Butyricimonas faecalis: one gene and its partner. The protein of the gene in region 2 interacts with the protein of the main gene of each other region in a pairwise test. Links are inferred from orthologs where the notes say so. Each region holds a gene or a part of one and is shown on either strand. Other genes may lie near its edges.

Region 1 (5,285 bases), 470 kb from region 2 along the record:
CCTTGAGCGTTCCTTATTCAAATTCGGCTCTTAATATTTTGAGAACATCCCTGATGGTCTCTATCTCAAGATCAGTCCTGCTCTCTAATTCTGATTCACTTAACTCTAACACGCTCTTTGCCGTATCACAACCCACGCGTTTCAGTTCTTCGATTACCCATGGTTCAATCTCGTCGGAGAATTCTTCCAAGTTAACGTCTTCTTCCTCTGCGGCTTCAAGTTCACGATAAACATCAATCTCGTACCCCGTGAGCTGGCTGGCCAGTTTGATATTCAAACCGCCTTTACCGATGGCCAGAGAAACTTCCTCCGGATTCAGGTAAACGTTTGCTCTCTTGTTTTCCTCGTCCATTTCGATCTTGTTGATCTTAGCCGGGTTTAACGCACGGGTGATGTATAGCTGGATGTTGTTCGTGTAGTTGATCACGTCGATGTTTTCGTTTCTTAATTCCCGAACAATTCCGTGAATACGCGAACCTTTCATGCCGACACAAGCTCCCACCGGATCAATACGATCGTCATAGGATTCAACGGCTACCTTAGCCCGTTCACCCGGAACACGCACCACGTTTTTAATCGTGATCAAACCGTCGAATATTTCCGGAACTTCATTCTCGAAGAGTCTTTCGAGGAACACGGGTGATGTACGGGAAAGAACGATGTACGGGGAAGCGTTCTTCATTTCCACGCGAATTACGACAGCCCGGATGGTATCTCCTTTCTTGAAGAAATCGCTGGGAATTTGTTCTTGTTTCGGGAGAATTAACTCATTTCCCTCGTCATCCAGTACCAGAATTTCTTTTTTCCACACCTGATAAACTTCGCCGGTCACGATCTGACCCACTTTCTCTTTATATTTAGTGAAAATGTGATCTTTTTCCAGTTCAAGAATCCGGGCAGAAAGGTTCTGTCTCAATGCCAGAACGGAACGACGTCCGAAATCTTTGAATTTCACTTCGTCTGTCACCTCTTCTCCCACTTCATAGTCTGCATCGATTTTCTTGGCTTCTGTCAACGAGATTTGGGCATTCGGATCTTCGAAAGCATCGTCTTCTACCACGATACGGTTTCTCCAGATTTCCAAGTCTCCTTTGTCAATATTTATGATGATGTCAAAATTCTCGTCCGTTCCGTAACGCTTGATAAGCATGTTTCTGAATATATCTTCCAACACTCTCATCAAGGTTGCCCTATCAATATTTTTAAGTTCTTTAAATTCTGCAAATGAATCTATCAAATTAATGGCTTCCATTTTTATTTTATGTATTTAGAAAACAACAATATCTTTAACCTCCTTTATGTCTGTAAAATGAATCTCTTTCTCCACTTTGACAACGCTTTTTTTCTTTTTTCCTTCCACGGCGACTTTTTCTTCACATTCGATCACGATCCCCGTGTTGGAATGGGATTTTAATATTCCTTGTAATTTTTCCCCGTTTTGCAGTTTTACCTCTACTTGGTTCCCTAGGTTTTTCTCGTATTGTTGGGGAACTTTGAAGGGATAACCGATCCCGGCGCTCGAAACGGTTAACTCGAAATCTTCAACATCTCGATCCAATTTGGCATCCAATTGTTTGCTGAGGGTCACGCAGGAATCCACGTTAATGCCCTTCAGAGAGTCGATGTAGACCTCGATCGAGTTTTCCGAAGATACTTTCAAGTCCACCAGAAACAAATCTGTCCCTTGCAGTATTGTTTCAATAATGTCTTTTATTTCCTCTGTACTTTTCATTCTACTCTTTAATCTAAGATAACAGAAGAGGGGACTAATCGCCCCCTCGTTTGTTAATAACCGAGTGCAAAGATACAATTAATTATTTTTAATCCAAAGAGTTCCAGTAGAAAATAGGTGAGATCCGGATATTTTTTCGGGGCGAACGTTTCCGGAGAAGATGTCGCATGTCAAGGCAAACACTCTTGACGGTAAGTCTTTAAGTGTTGATATGTATGATTTTAAATATTAGTATTGAAACATATTTGTCATATTTTCTATATAGTTCCAAATAAAATTTGTAAGTTTGCCGAAATTTTTTGAATTATGGAGTTTAAAGCAAAGGACATAGCAGCTCTATTAGGTGGGGTTGTCGATGGCGACCCCGAGATTTCTGTAAATAACGTATCTAAGATAGAGGAAGGGAAGCCGGGGACATTGGCTTTTTTAGCTAATCCTAAATACGAACATTATATTTACACGACGCAGGCGTCGATCGTGTTAGTCAATAAAACATTTGAACCCGCGCATGAATATTCTTGTACTTTGATCCGGGTAGAATCGGCTTATGACGCCATTGCAACATTATTGCAAATGTATGATGAAATGAAGCCGAAACCAGTAGGAATCGAACAACCTTCTTATATCAGTGATAGTGCCACGATCGGGGAAAAGCCTTACATCGGGGCATTTGTATATATAGGGAGAGGTGCGAAAATCGGGAATAACGTGAAAATATATCCCCAGGCCTATATCGGTGATGGTGTCGTTATTGGGGATAACACGATTATTTATGCCGGGGTAAAAATTTACACGGGATGCGTGGTCGGGAAATCCTGTATCCTCCATGCCGGAGTGGTACTGGGAGCCGATGGATTCGGTTTTGTTCCGGAAGGGGATCATTATAAAAAAATTCCGCAAATTGGTAACGTGCTCTTGGAAGATGACGTGGAGATTGGGGCGAACACTTGTGTCGATCGGGCAACCATGGGGTCGACGATTATTAAAAAGGGAGTAAAACTAGATAATTTAGTCCAGATTGCACATAATGTCGTGGTTGGCGGCAACACGGTTATTGCAGCTCAGACCGGTATTGCCGGGACGACGAAAGTCGGGGAGAATTGTGTGTTTGGCGGCCAAGTGGGTATTGTTGGTCATTTAACGATAGGGGCTGGAACCCAAATCGGTGCACAGAGTGGTATTACTTCCAACGTGCCTGAGAAGTCCGTGTTGCGCGGATCTCCAGCATTTGATTTCCCGAAATACCAAAAGTGTTATGTCGTATTCCGTAAATTACCGGAACTCTACGGGCAAATAAAGGATTTAGAGAAAGAGGTGAATAATTTAAAATCAAAATAAAATGTCAGTGAAGCAAAGAACTTTAAAGAGTGAATTTTCTTTGAATGGTAAAGGCTTGCACACGGGAAAACACGTGACTGCAACCTTTAAGCCGGCTGAAGAGAACTTTGGTTATCGAATCCGTCGGATGGATTTGGAGGGAACTCCGGAAATTCCGGCTTTGGCGGAATATGTTAAATTAATGGATCGTGCCAGCTGTCTTGAGAAAGACGGTGTGTGCGTGTTTACAATGGAACATGCGATGGCTGCTCTTTATGGATGTGGGATTGACAACTGTCTGATAGAACTAAGCGGGGAGGAGTTCCCGATTTTAGACGGTAGTGCGAAATATTACGTGGAAGAGATCGAGAAAGTTGGGCTCGAAGAGCAAAATGCGGAGAGACGATACTTCACCGTAAAAGAACAAATGGAATTTTGTAGCGAGGATGGGTTGACGAAGATCACGTTGTTGCCGGATTCGGAATACAACGTGAACTTGGTGGTTGCTTACGATTCTCCTTATCTGCAGATGCAGTATGCAACCTATTCCGATAAAACGACGGATTTTGCGAAAGAAATCGCTCCTTGTCGGACGTTTGTTTTCTTGCGTGAAGTGGAGATGCTTTTGCAGCACAATTTGATCAAAGGGGGGGACTTGGAAAATGCAATTGTAATCGTTGATCGCGAGATCTCACAGGAAGAAGCAGATCGATTGGCAAAATTGTTTAACTACGATTCGATAGAGATAAAACAAGGCATCTTGAATAATCTGACCTTGTATTTTGATAACGAGCCGGCTCGTCATAAATTGTTGGATATCATCGGCGATTTGGCTTTGTGTGGGCGTTTCATTAAAGGACGTGTTATCGCGGAGAGACCCGGACACAAGGCAAATACAACCTTGGCGAAAAAAATGTGCAAGGCGATTGCACAAGCGGAAAGAGAGGATGTTCGCCCCGATATCGACACGAGTGCAGAACCGTTGATGGATGTGAACAAGGTGAGAGCGTTGTTGCCCCATCGTCCGCCGTTCTTGCTGGTAGACAAGATTTATGAGGTAACGGACGACATCGTGATCGGCTGCAAGAACGTGACCATGAACGAACCGTTCTTCGTGGGGCACTTCCCGGAAGAGCCGGTGATGCCGGGGGTACTTATCGTGGAGGCTATGGCGCAATGCGGTGGTATCTTGGTATTGAATCAAGTGGAAGACCCGGAGAATTACTCCACGTATTTCGTGAAAATAGATGGAATCAAATTCCGTCATAAAGTTGTTCCGGGCGATACGCTGGTCTTTAAGCTAGTGAAAATTGCTCCTATCCGTCGCGGGATCGTGACGATGAGAGGGTACGCTTTTGTCGGTAAAACGTTAGTTTGTGAAGTGGGTGAATTCATGGCCCAGGTTGCAAAAACGAAAAAATAGTGCTAAGCCTGTACTAAAATGTAATTATTATATTGTAATTAAATAAAGAAAAACGAATGAAACAACCGTTAGCTTATGTTCATCCTGAAGCTCAGATCGCGGATAACGTGGTCATCGAGCCATTTGTGACGATTGATAAGAATGTTGTCATTGAGGAGGGAACAAGAATTGGTTCGAATGTCACAATTTTGGAAGGTGCGCGCATCGGAAAAAATTGTAAAATCTTCCCGGGTGCAGTGATTTCTGCCATTCCTCAAGACCTCAAATTCAGAGGTGAAAAATCGATTGTCGTGATTGGCGATAATACCACGATTCGGGAGTGCGCTACTATAAACAGAGGTACGGCCGCTAAGGGAATAACTAAAGTCGGGAATAATTGTTTGATCATGGCTTATGTGCATATCGCGCATGATTGTGAAATCGGGGATAATTGTATTATTACCAATGCCTGCCAGTTAGCCGGAGAGGTAGTGGTGGATGATTTTGCAATTATCGGCGGAATGTCTGCCGTACATCAATTTGTACACATCGGACGCCATGTGATGATTCAAGGAGGTTCTTTGATCGGTAAAGATGTTCCTCCCTACGTGAAAGCGGGAAGACTACCCTTGTCCTATGCCGGAGTAAACTCTATCGGCTTACGTCGCCGCGGGTTTGTAAATGAAAAAATCAACGAGATTCAAGATATATTCCGGATTCTTTTCCAATCCGGCTTGAATAACTCTGATGCTGTTGAAAGAATCGAGGCAGAGATGCCGGCTTCAAAAGAACGCGATGAGATCATCATGTTCGTACGCAACAGTAAACGAGGCA
Region 2 (8,029 bases):
CGGCACTGAATACGGAAGTCATTCCGACTTTTTTTCCAATTAAACCTGGCATCTCTTTTTTTCTCTTTTTAAAAAATAGGTTTTCAATCTCTTAATAACGACATAGGTTTTCGCCGTTATCACACTTTAATCTCTACTTCAACACCACTCGGTAATTCAAGTTTCATCAAGGCGTCAATCGTACCTGCAGTTGAACTGTAGATATCGATTAATCTTTTGAACGTGCATACCAAGAATTGTTCACGGCTCTTTTTGTTCACGAACGTAGAGCGGTTTACAGTAAAAATTCCTTTGTGAGTCGGAAGTGGAATCGGACCACTAACCACTGCTCCGGTAGCCTTCACTGTCTTTACAATCTTCTCTGCAGACTTGTCAACCAAGTTGTGATCGTAAGATTTCAACTTAATTCTGATTTTTTGGCTCATGTTTTTAATTATGATTTATGATTTAAGATTTACGATTCTTGATTACTCTCGAATCGTAAATCAGCAATCTAAAATTCTTATAATAGGTCTACTCTACCGTTATTTTTCTCAACTACCTCTTTGGCAATTCCCTTCGGAACCTCTGCGTAATGAGAGAACTCCATGGATGAACTTGCACGACCTGAAGACAAGGTTCTCAAGACAGTCACGTAACCGAATTGCTCTGAAAGCGGCACTTTAGCCTCGATCACACGAGCACCGGCTCTTGACTCCATTCCTTCCACCTGTCCACGACGACGGTTCAAGTCTCCGATAATATCTCCCATGTACTCTTCCGGAGTAACTACCTCAAGTTTCATGATCGGCTCTAACAATACCGGTTTTGCCTTTTGAGCTGCTTCCTTATAACCGATCTTAGCGGCCATTTCGAAAGACAAAGCATCAGAGTCAACCGGGTGGAAAGAACCATCAATCAACGTGATCTTCAAGCTTTCCAACGGATAACCGGCCAATACACCATTATCCATAGCATCCTTGAATCCTTTCTCTACCGATGGAATAAACTCTTTCGGGATATTACCACCCTTCACCTCGTTCACGAAAACCAAACCTTCTTTTCCTTCCTCAGCCGGTTCCATTCTAAAGATAATATCAGCGAACTTACCACGACCTCCGGTTTGTTTCTTGAACACGTGACGATGATCAACCGTTCCGGTAATAGCCTCTTTGTAAGCCACCTGAGGAGCACCTTGGTTACATTCTACCTTGAACTCACGTCTCAGACGGTCAAGGATAATATCCAAGTGAAGCTCACCCATACCGCTAATTACCGTCTGACCTGAATCTTCATCAGTTTTAACACGGAAGGTCGGATCCTCCTCTGCCAATTTCGACAAAGCCATACCTAACTTATCCGTATCTTTCTGGGTAAGCGGCTCCACGGCGATACCGATCACCGGTTCCGGGAATGTCATACTTTCCAACACGATCGGGTTCTCCTCGGTACACAAAGTATCTCCGGTACGAATATCTTTAAATCCAACACAAGCACAAATATCACCGGCCTCGATTACGTCCTTCGGCTGTTGTTTATTTGAGTGCATTTGGAACAAACGAGAAATACGTTCTTTCTTCTCCGTACGCGGGTTGTACACGTATGAACCAGACTCGATCTTACCCGAGTAAACGCGAGTATAGCACAAACGTCCCACGAACGGGTCGGTTGCAATCTTGAATGCTAATGCAGAAAGCGGGGCATCCGGATCAATCTCGAAAGTCACAGGCTCTTCCGTACGCGGTCTCTTACCTGCAGCTGCCGGGATATCCAGCGGGTGTGGCAAATAAGCAATAACAGCATCCAACAAATTCTGAACACCTTTATTCTTGAATGAAGAACCGCACATAACCGGACAGAAATCCATAGCGATAACGGCCTTACGAACCACCGCCTTCAATTCCTCAACGGTAATGGAGTCCGGATCTTCAAAGAAACGTTCCATCAAAGCTTCATCCTGAACGGCAGCAGCCTCAACCAATTTCTCTCTCCACTCTTGAGCTTCAGCCAACAAATTCTCCGGGATTTCTTTGATCGTGGCGTTCATTTCTCCATTCTCCCACACGTAAGCCTTCATCTCGATCAAATCGATCACACCTTGGAATCCGTCCTCTGCCCCGATCGGCAATTGCAACGGAACAGGATTAGCATGTAATTTTTCACGGATTTCACGCACTGCCTTAAAGAAGTCAGCACCTGAACGGTCCATTTTATTCACGAAAGCAATTCTCGGAACCCCGTATTTATTAGCTTGACGCCAAACGGTCTCCGATTGTGCCTCAACACCTCCCACAGCACAGAACAATGCAACAGCACCGTCCAATACACGCAAAGAACGCTCTACCTCAACAGTAAAGTCAACGTGTCCCGGGGTGTCAATAATATTTACCTTATATTGTTGCCCCTGATAATTCCAGTAACAAGTAGTAGCGGCAGAAGTAATGGTGATACCTCTCTCCTGCTCTTGTACCATCCAGTCCATGGTAGCCGTACCATCATGTGTTTCACCGATTTTGTGATTTACTCCGGTAAAATACAGGATACGCTCAGTTGTTGTCGTTTTACCGGCATCAATGTGCGCCATGATACCGATGTTTCTTGTAAAATGTAAATCTCTCTTTGCCATTTATCTTATCCCTTCAATTAAAATCTGAAATGTGCAAAAGCTCTGTTGGCTTCAGCCATACGATGAATATCCTCTTTCTTCTTGAAAGCCGCTCCTTCTTCCTTGTATGCAGCCATGATTTCAGCAGCTAGTTTTTCTGCCATGTTTCTTCCGCTTCTTTTGCGAGAGAACAATATCATATTTTTCACGGAGATAGCTCTTTTTCTCATCGGGTTGATTTCCATCGGCACTTGGAATGTCGCACCACCTACACGACGGCTTTTAACCTCTACTTGCGGAGTAATATTCTCCAAAGCTTGCTTCCAGATGTCCAACGCGGATTTCTCTTCCTTCTTGGCCATTTTCTCGTCTACGATGTCAATAGCATCATAGAAAATTCTAAACGCGATAGACTTTTTTCCGTCTACCATTAAATCATTAACGAACCGGGTAACCAACACGTCGTTGAACTTCGGGTCCGGTAACAGGATTCTTTTTTTTGGTTTACTTTTTCTCATCTCTTCTAGTTTACGAATTTGTTCGTTCGCTGCCCTTACCGGTCTTCAACGGTCTCACGACCATTTACTCAACTTTTCGGGAACAACCCATAAACAACTCCTGTCAATAACTCTTTTTACTTCTTACCTTTTGCCGGAGCAGCTGCTGCAGCACCTTTTTTCGGTCTCTTAGCACCATACTTGGAACGACCTTGCAAACGACCGTTTACACCGGCAGCATCCAATGTACCGCGAACCAAGTGATAACGAACTCCCGGAAGGTCCTTCACACGACCACCTCTGATCAAAACGATAGAGTGCTCTTGCAAGTTGTGTCCTTCTCCCGGAATGTAGGCATTCACCTCTTTCCCGTTGGTTAATCTAACTCTGGCTACCTTTCTCATCGCTGAGTTCGGTTTCTTCGGGGTTGTCGTGTACACACGAACGCAAACCCCACGTCTCTGCGGACAAGCATCCAAAGCCGGAGCCTTACTCTTGTCCTGGATTTTTGTTCTTCCTTTTCTTACTAACTGTTGAATAGTTGGCATACAAGTACTTTTAAATTAGTTACTTTTATTCAATTTGGCTCGCAAAGGTAGCAACTTTATATATTACCACCAAACATTTCTACTCTTTTTTTCGGAAAAAAGCATAAGATTGTGAGAAGGTTAGCCGACAATAAGCCGATGAAATTTCATGGCATATTCATTTTTCTCGCACGACACTCACCCCTCAAAGATGTTTCAAAGACACTCGTGAACGTCTTTGATACGTCTTTGATTCGAAAATGATACGTCTTTGATCCCTGTATTCATCGGGTAATCATAGGGTATTCATCGGGTATCTATCCATCAAAACAAATGTTATTCCAGTTATTACTGTTTACTGTTTCTTAAAAAAGAAGCCTGCCATTGATCTGAATTTGTCAATGACAGGCGACTTACTCCATTTTAAGGTATATCGAACTCTCGTTAGATTAATAAAGTCCTATTTCAGCAAAACTTGTATTATAAAAACCATAATAAGTAGCTGTATTTACTTGTAATCTCACATAACGTGCATCTTTTCCTCCCGATACAAATGGAATTAACGTAATTTCCCCACTGCTATTACCTACATTATTTTCTTCAACATACGTCGCGTTCTCCCAATTTATCTGATCTTTAGATACGTTGATCCGAATCGAAGAAGGTGCAATCATAATTTGGTTATCACCACCGGGATAAATCCTTTGTACAAATTTCAAACCTGTCAAATGACGAACTTCAGCAACATCTAAAATCATTTCATAGGTCGTGTACGAATTTAGCTGTAACGGCTGCCAAAACGTATTGACATCACCATCTGTCAAATAATTCACGTTCGAATTATAACCATCCTTGTCCTCAGGATACACGGAAAACACGTAATTTTTTAAGTCTATATATGGAAGATCCGGTTCTACGGTTTCCCCTTTCTCTATGATGTAAGAGGCCTTCTTTAAAGTCTGATAATGTTTATTGTAACGTTCAACAACTAAGCCATTAAGTTCATTCAATGTTTGCAATACAAATTGAGAGAAAGTCAATGCTGTCCAATTCATGTTATCATACGAGGCTATTTCATCATAAAGCTTACTTTGTCCGTGTTCAGCATCATTTGCAGCATTTTCATCTAATAAATATCGATTTTTACCTAAAATCAATTTCTTTAAATTCGGAAAATTCAAAAGATCTTCCAAGCTCCCGAAATTCCAATCCAATTCCAACTCTTCAACCTCATTAACCCAATCTTCCGGGATATTTTCATCGAATCCGTATTGACGTTTTAATTCTTGCTTCATATCAGCCTCGAACATTATTTTATGTTCAAGAACGTACGGCTCGAATTCAATGATATCATCACATCCCGGAAGAGATCCTGTTCGATATAATACCACAGGTTTAGAAGTATCGACATCATCCGGAACGATAAATCTTGTAAAACCACTCATAACAAGCCAATCTCCAAATTCCACGCTCCCTTCATCCCCGTTTATTTTAGTATATTTCAAGACAGCACTTTTAAGATTCACATCCCAACCCGAAAAAGTCAAGATCACTCTATTTTTTACAAAAAAATGTCTTGATATCAGGCGAGTAAAAGCCATTACTTCTTCATGATACTCGGTATAAGGACGACCATAAACCGTATTAACAATCGATTTATTTCCATCTTTATCTACCCCGTAAACGGATATTTCATAATTACCGTCTTCCTCTAAATTGGTGATATCATATTCTGCCACCCCTTTCTCTAGCACGCATTCATTCGTTTGATCATCTTTACTCCAAACAACTTTTACATACGCGACATTTGGATCGACATTATTTGTCCATTTAACTATCAAACGCTTCCAACCCGGTTTCACAGATAAATTACTACATTGACCAAGATAGCGAATTTCACCATCGCCTGTATACTTTTTATAGGTATCTTCCAAGCTTTCGCTACATCCCAATATAGTCATCAAAATAAACAACAACACCGTCGTATATTTATTCCTTTTCATAATTTCTAATTTAATCGGTATAAATTTCTAATTCTTGCATAGCAACATACTCTAACCCATTCCGTTGATTTATGTCTGACGGATTCCATGGCAGATCAAATACGTCATCAATCACGATTTTCAAATATCGATATCCCTCTCCCTGTTCTGCATCAAAATCTATCGCCAAATAAGACGGATCACACTCTTCCATGGCAACCTTATTAGCGAGACGAACATAATTGTACATACTTCCCGCTGCATTCCGAGTCCAACGTAAAGATTGTGCTAATTTCGGAGATTCTTCAAAATTGCCTATTTTCTCCCATGCTTTACTCTCCCAATCACTATTACCATCATCCTTACACCCATAAACGGTCACTTTACAAGGCAACATATTCTCATAATATCCATACCATATACCCGCGGTTTCCGCTTTTGAATATACGGGAGCAGAAAAATCCGGTCCCTTACCACTCATATACCCAAGCATACAATATATTCTTAATTGAGCCGTCAACCTATTCTTCTTCATATCAACATACATTGGATGAGCATTTTCTCCCGCCGCGTTTGGACCTGCCAAAAATGAATAAAAATGGAAACGATCAAATTCTTCTTCATCCCACCAAGTTGTTCCTTTTGTATCTCCATCAAACAAATACTGTAAACCAATTTTATCCTTTTCACTAGTTACAATATTATCACAAACAAATTCAAACTCAGAAGCATCCAGTTTGGATGTAGTAATCGCGTCTATATTTTCCCAAACACGTTCCTTTACCATGTGACCTCGAAAATCTTCTGCACGAATGACTATATCGTACTTTCCGGACTCTTGTTTGGGCTGATAAACAATAAAATCTTCCCCTTCTTCCAAATTAAAACTACTGATCAAAATAGTATCCGGCTCATTTGTACGAGGATTTATTCCTAAATAAAACACGTGAGCCATACCTTTAGAATTTTCCGGATTATTATATGTAACAGTAAATCCATTCCAACCAGATTTTACCTGAACATTATTCATAAACGCTACGGGACCAGAATCTTTTGTTCCAAATGTAATATTAATAGGATTAGATTCTACACCATCTCGCCTACATAAGGTCACAACCGCCGGGACATTACTTTGTGCTTCATTAAAACCTATTAATATAATCGAATCGCAGATACTACTAGCAGAACGAAGCATATCACTCCCAAAGGCATCCTTATAACGTACACAAATTCCCATTATTTCCGGATCGGCAGGAAGATTATAATGCATAATAGCACCACCTGCTATCGGCTTAAACGAAAAAACATCTTCCGAAATATCCGTTAAAAACGTTGAGTCTTCGGACTTAGAACAAGCAGCAATAAATATAGCCACTAACACATAAATAATCTTTTTCATTTTAATCTCAGTAATTACCATCCTAAATTCTGTTTACATTCTGACATCAACACTTCTTCACTTTGGATCGGGAAGAAATAATCCCTCGGAACATTAAACTTTCGTTTTGACCAAACCACAATCGGTCCATCATAATTATGGTAAAATGTTTCAGCAGTCGAACCTAACACATTCCATCCATACTGCGGTGTATTCAATTCCTCTGGTGCTGTCATCCAACGACGTAGATTCCAAAAACGACGTCCTTCAAAAGCAAACTCAATATTCCATTCTTGCTGAATAATCTCGCGCATTCCCAATTTCGTATTTACTTTATCTGGATTACGCGCATAATTTTTCCATGCTTCTTGAACATTTAAAATTCCCGCACGTTCTCTTATTTTATTCAATGGATCATACACCCGGTTATCCGGAGCATCCAGATACTCATTCCAAGCTTCAGAAGAAGCCAGATAAAGATCAGGGAGACGAAAGATAATGCCTCCTTTTTCTGTATTATCTCGACTCGTGTAATAATAGAATGTGATATTGGATCGAAGATATTTTTTTATCCAATAACCACTCAAATTTTGTGGGGTATTATTATCAATACGAGTAATTTTCGTACCATACAATTCCCCTTGATAAGCACATATTTCTTGAGCAACATATTTTTGTTCCGAACCACTTTTTTGCATCCGGTACCAAAGCGTACGATCGGCACCAATATTTGCATAGAAACGAGGCTCACGACGACGATGCAAACCAAGTATTTCGGTATTCAGATTCAAAACATTTGTATATTTCTCATCAGATTCTCTACCCATTGAATACTTCGCCACAACCCATTGTTTATCCTCACTAATCGGAACTCCATGTTCAGTATAAAACATTTCAACCATCTTCATACTTGCCCCCAAACAACCGATAGAATGAGGATCATAGCAATCAGCCCCTTCTCCTTCGCCCGCAAAGAACGGAAGAATATACCCGCATGGACCTCCAGATGTATTACGTACATAAAAAATAGCTTCTGAATTTTTATAATCCGGAGCAAGAGC

Evidence for each region. The genes of interacting proteins can lie anywhere in the genome.
Region 1: the proteins of rpsL (region 2) and rimP interact in binary tests that used the Escherichia coli proteins (3 or more experiments, as listed by UniProt). The link is inferred for Butyricimonas faecalis from one-to-one orthologs.

Annotation. Positions count from the first base shown.
Region 1 is NZ_CP032819.1:3,958,537-3,963,821, forward strand. Bases 1-2,726 are described here. They hold rimP (ribosome assembly cofactor RimP), read right to left. Parts: upstream 1,733-2,726; coding sequence 1,268-1,732; downstream 1-1,267. Other genes in these bases: nusA (transcription termination factor NusA), read right to left, coding at 14-1,252; lpxD (UDP-3-O-(3-hydroxymyristoyl)glucosamine N-acyltransferase), read left to right, coding at 2,039-2,726. Also shown: more of lpxD, read left to right, coding at 2,727-3,070; D8S85_RS17080 (bifunctional UDP-3-O-[3-hydroxymyristoyl] N-acetylglucosamine deacetylase/3-hydroxyacyl-ACP dehydratase), read left to right, coding at 3,072-4,472; lpxA (acyl-ACP--UDP-N-acetylglucosamine O-acyltransferase), read left to right, coding at 4,529-5,285.
Region 2 is NZ_CP032819.1:3,483,905-3,491,933, reverse strand. What follows is about bases 1,925-4,834. They hold rpsL (30S ribosomal protein S12), read right to left. Parts: upstream 3,630-4,834; coding sequence 3,219-3,629; downstream 1,925-3,218. Other genes in these bases: D8S85_RS14725 (DUF4998 domain-containing protein), read right to left, coding at 4,058-4,834; rpsG (30S ribosomal protein S7), read right to left, coding at 2,623-3,102; fusA (elongation factor G), read right to left, coding at 1,925-2,605. Also shown: rplC (50S ribosomal protein L3), read right to left, coding at 1-52; rpsJ (30S ribosomal protein S10), read right to left, coding at 120-425; more of fusA, read right to left, coding at 503-1,924; more of D8S85_RS14725, read right to left, coding at 4,835-5,611; D8S85_RS14720 (DUF4959 domain-containing protein), read right to left, coding at 5,622-6,989; D8S85_RS14715 (RagB/SusD family nutrient uptake outer membrane protein), read right to left, coding at 7,004-8,029. UniProt on the Escherichia coli protein: With S4 and S5 plays an important role in translational accuracy. Interacts with and stabilizes bases of the 16S rRNA that are involved in tRNA selection in the A site and with the mRNA backbone.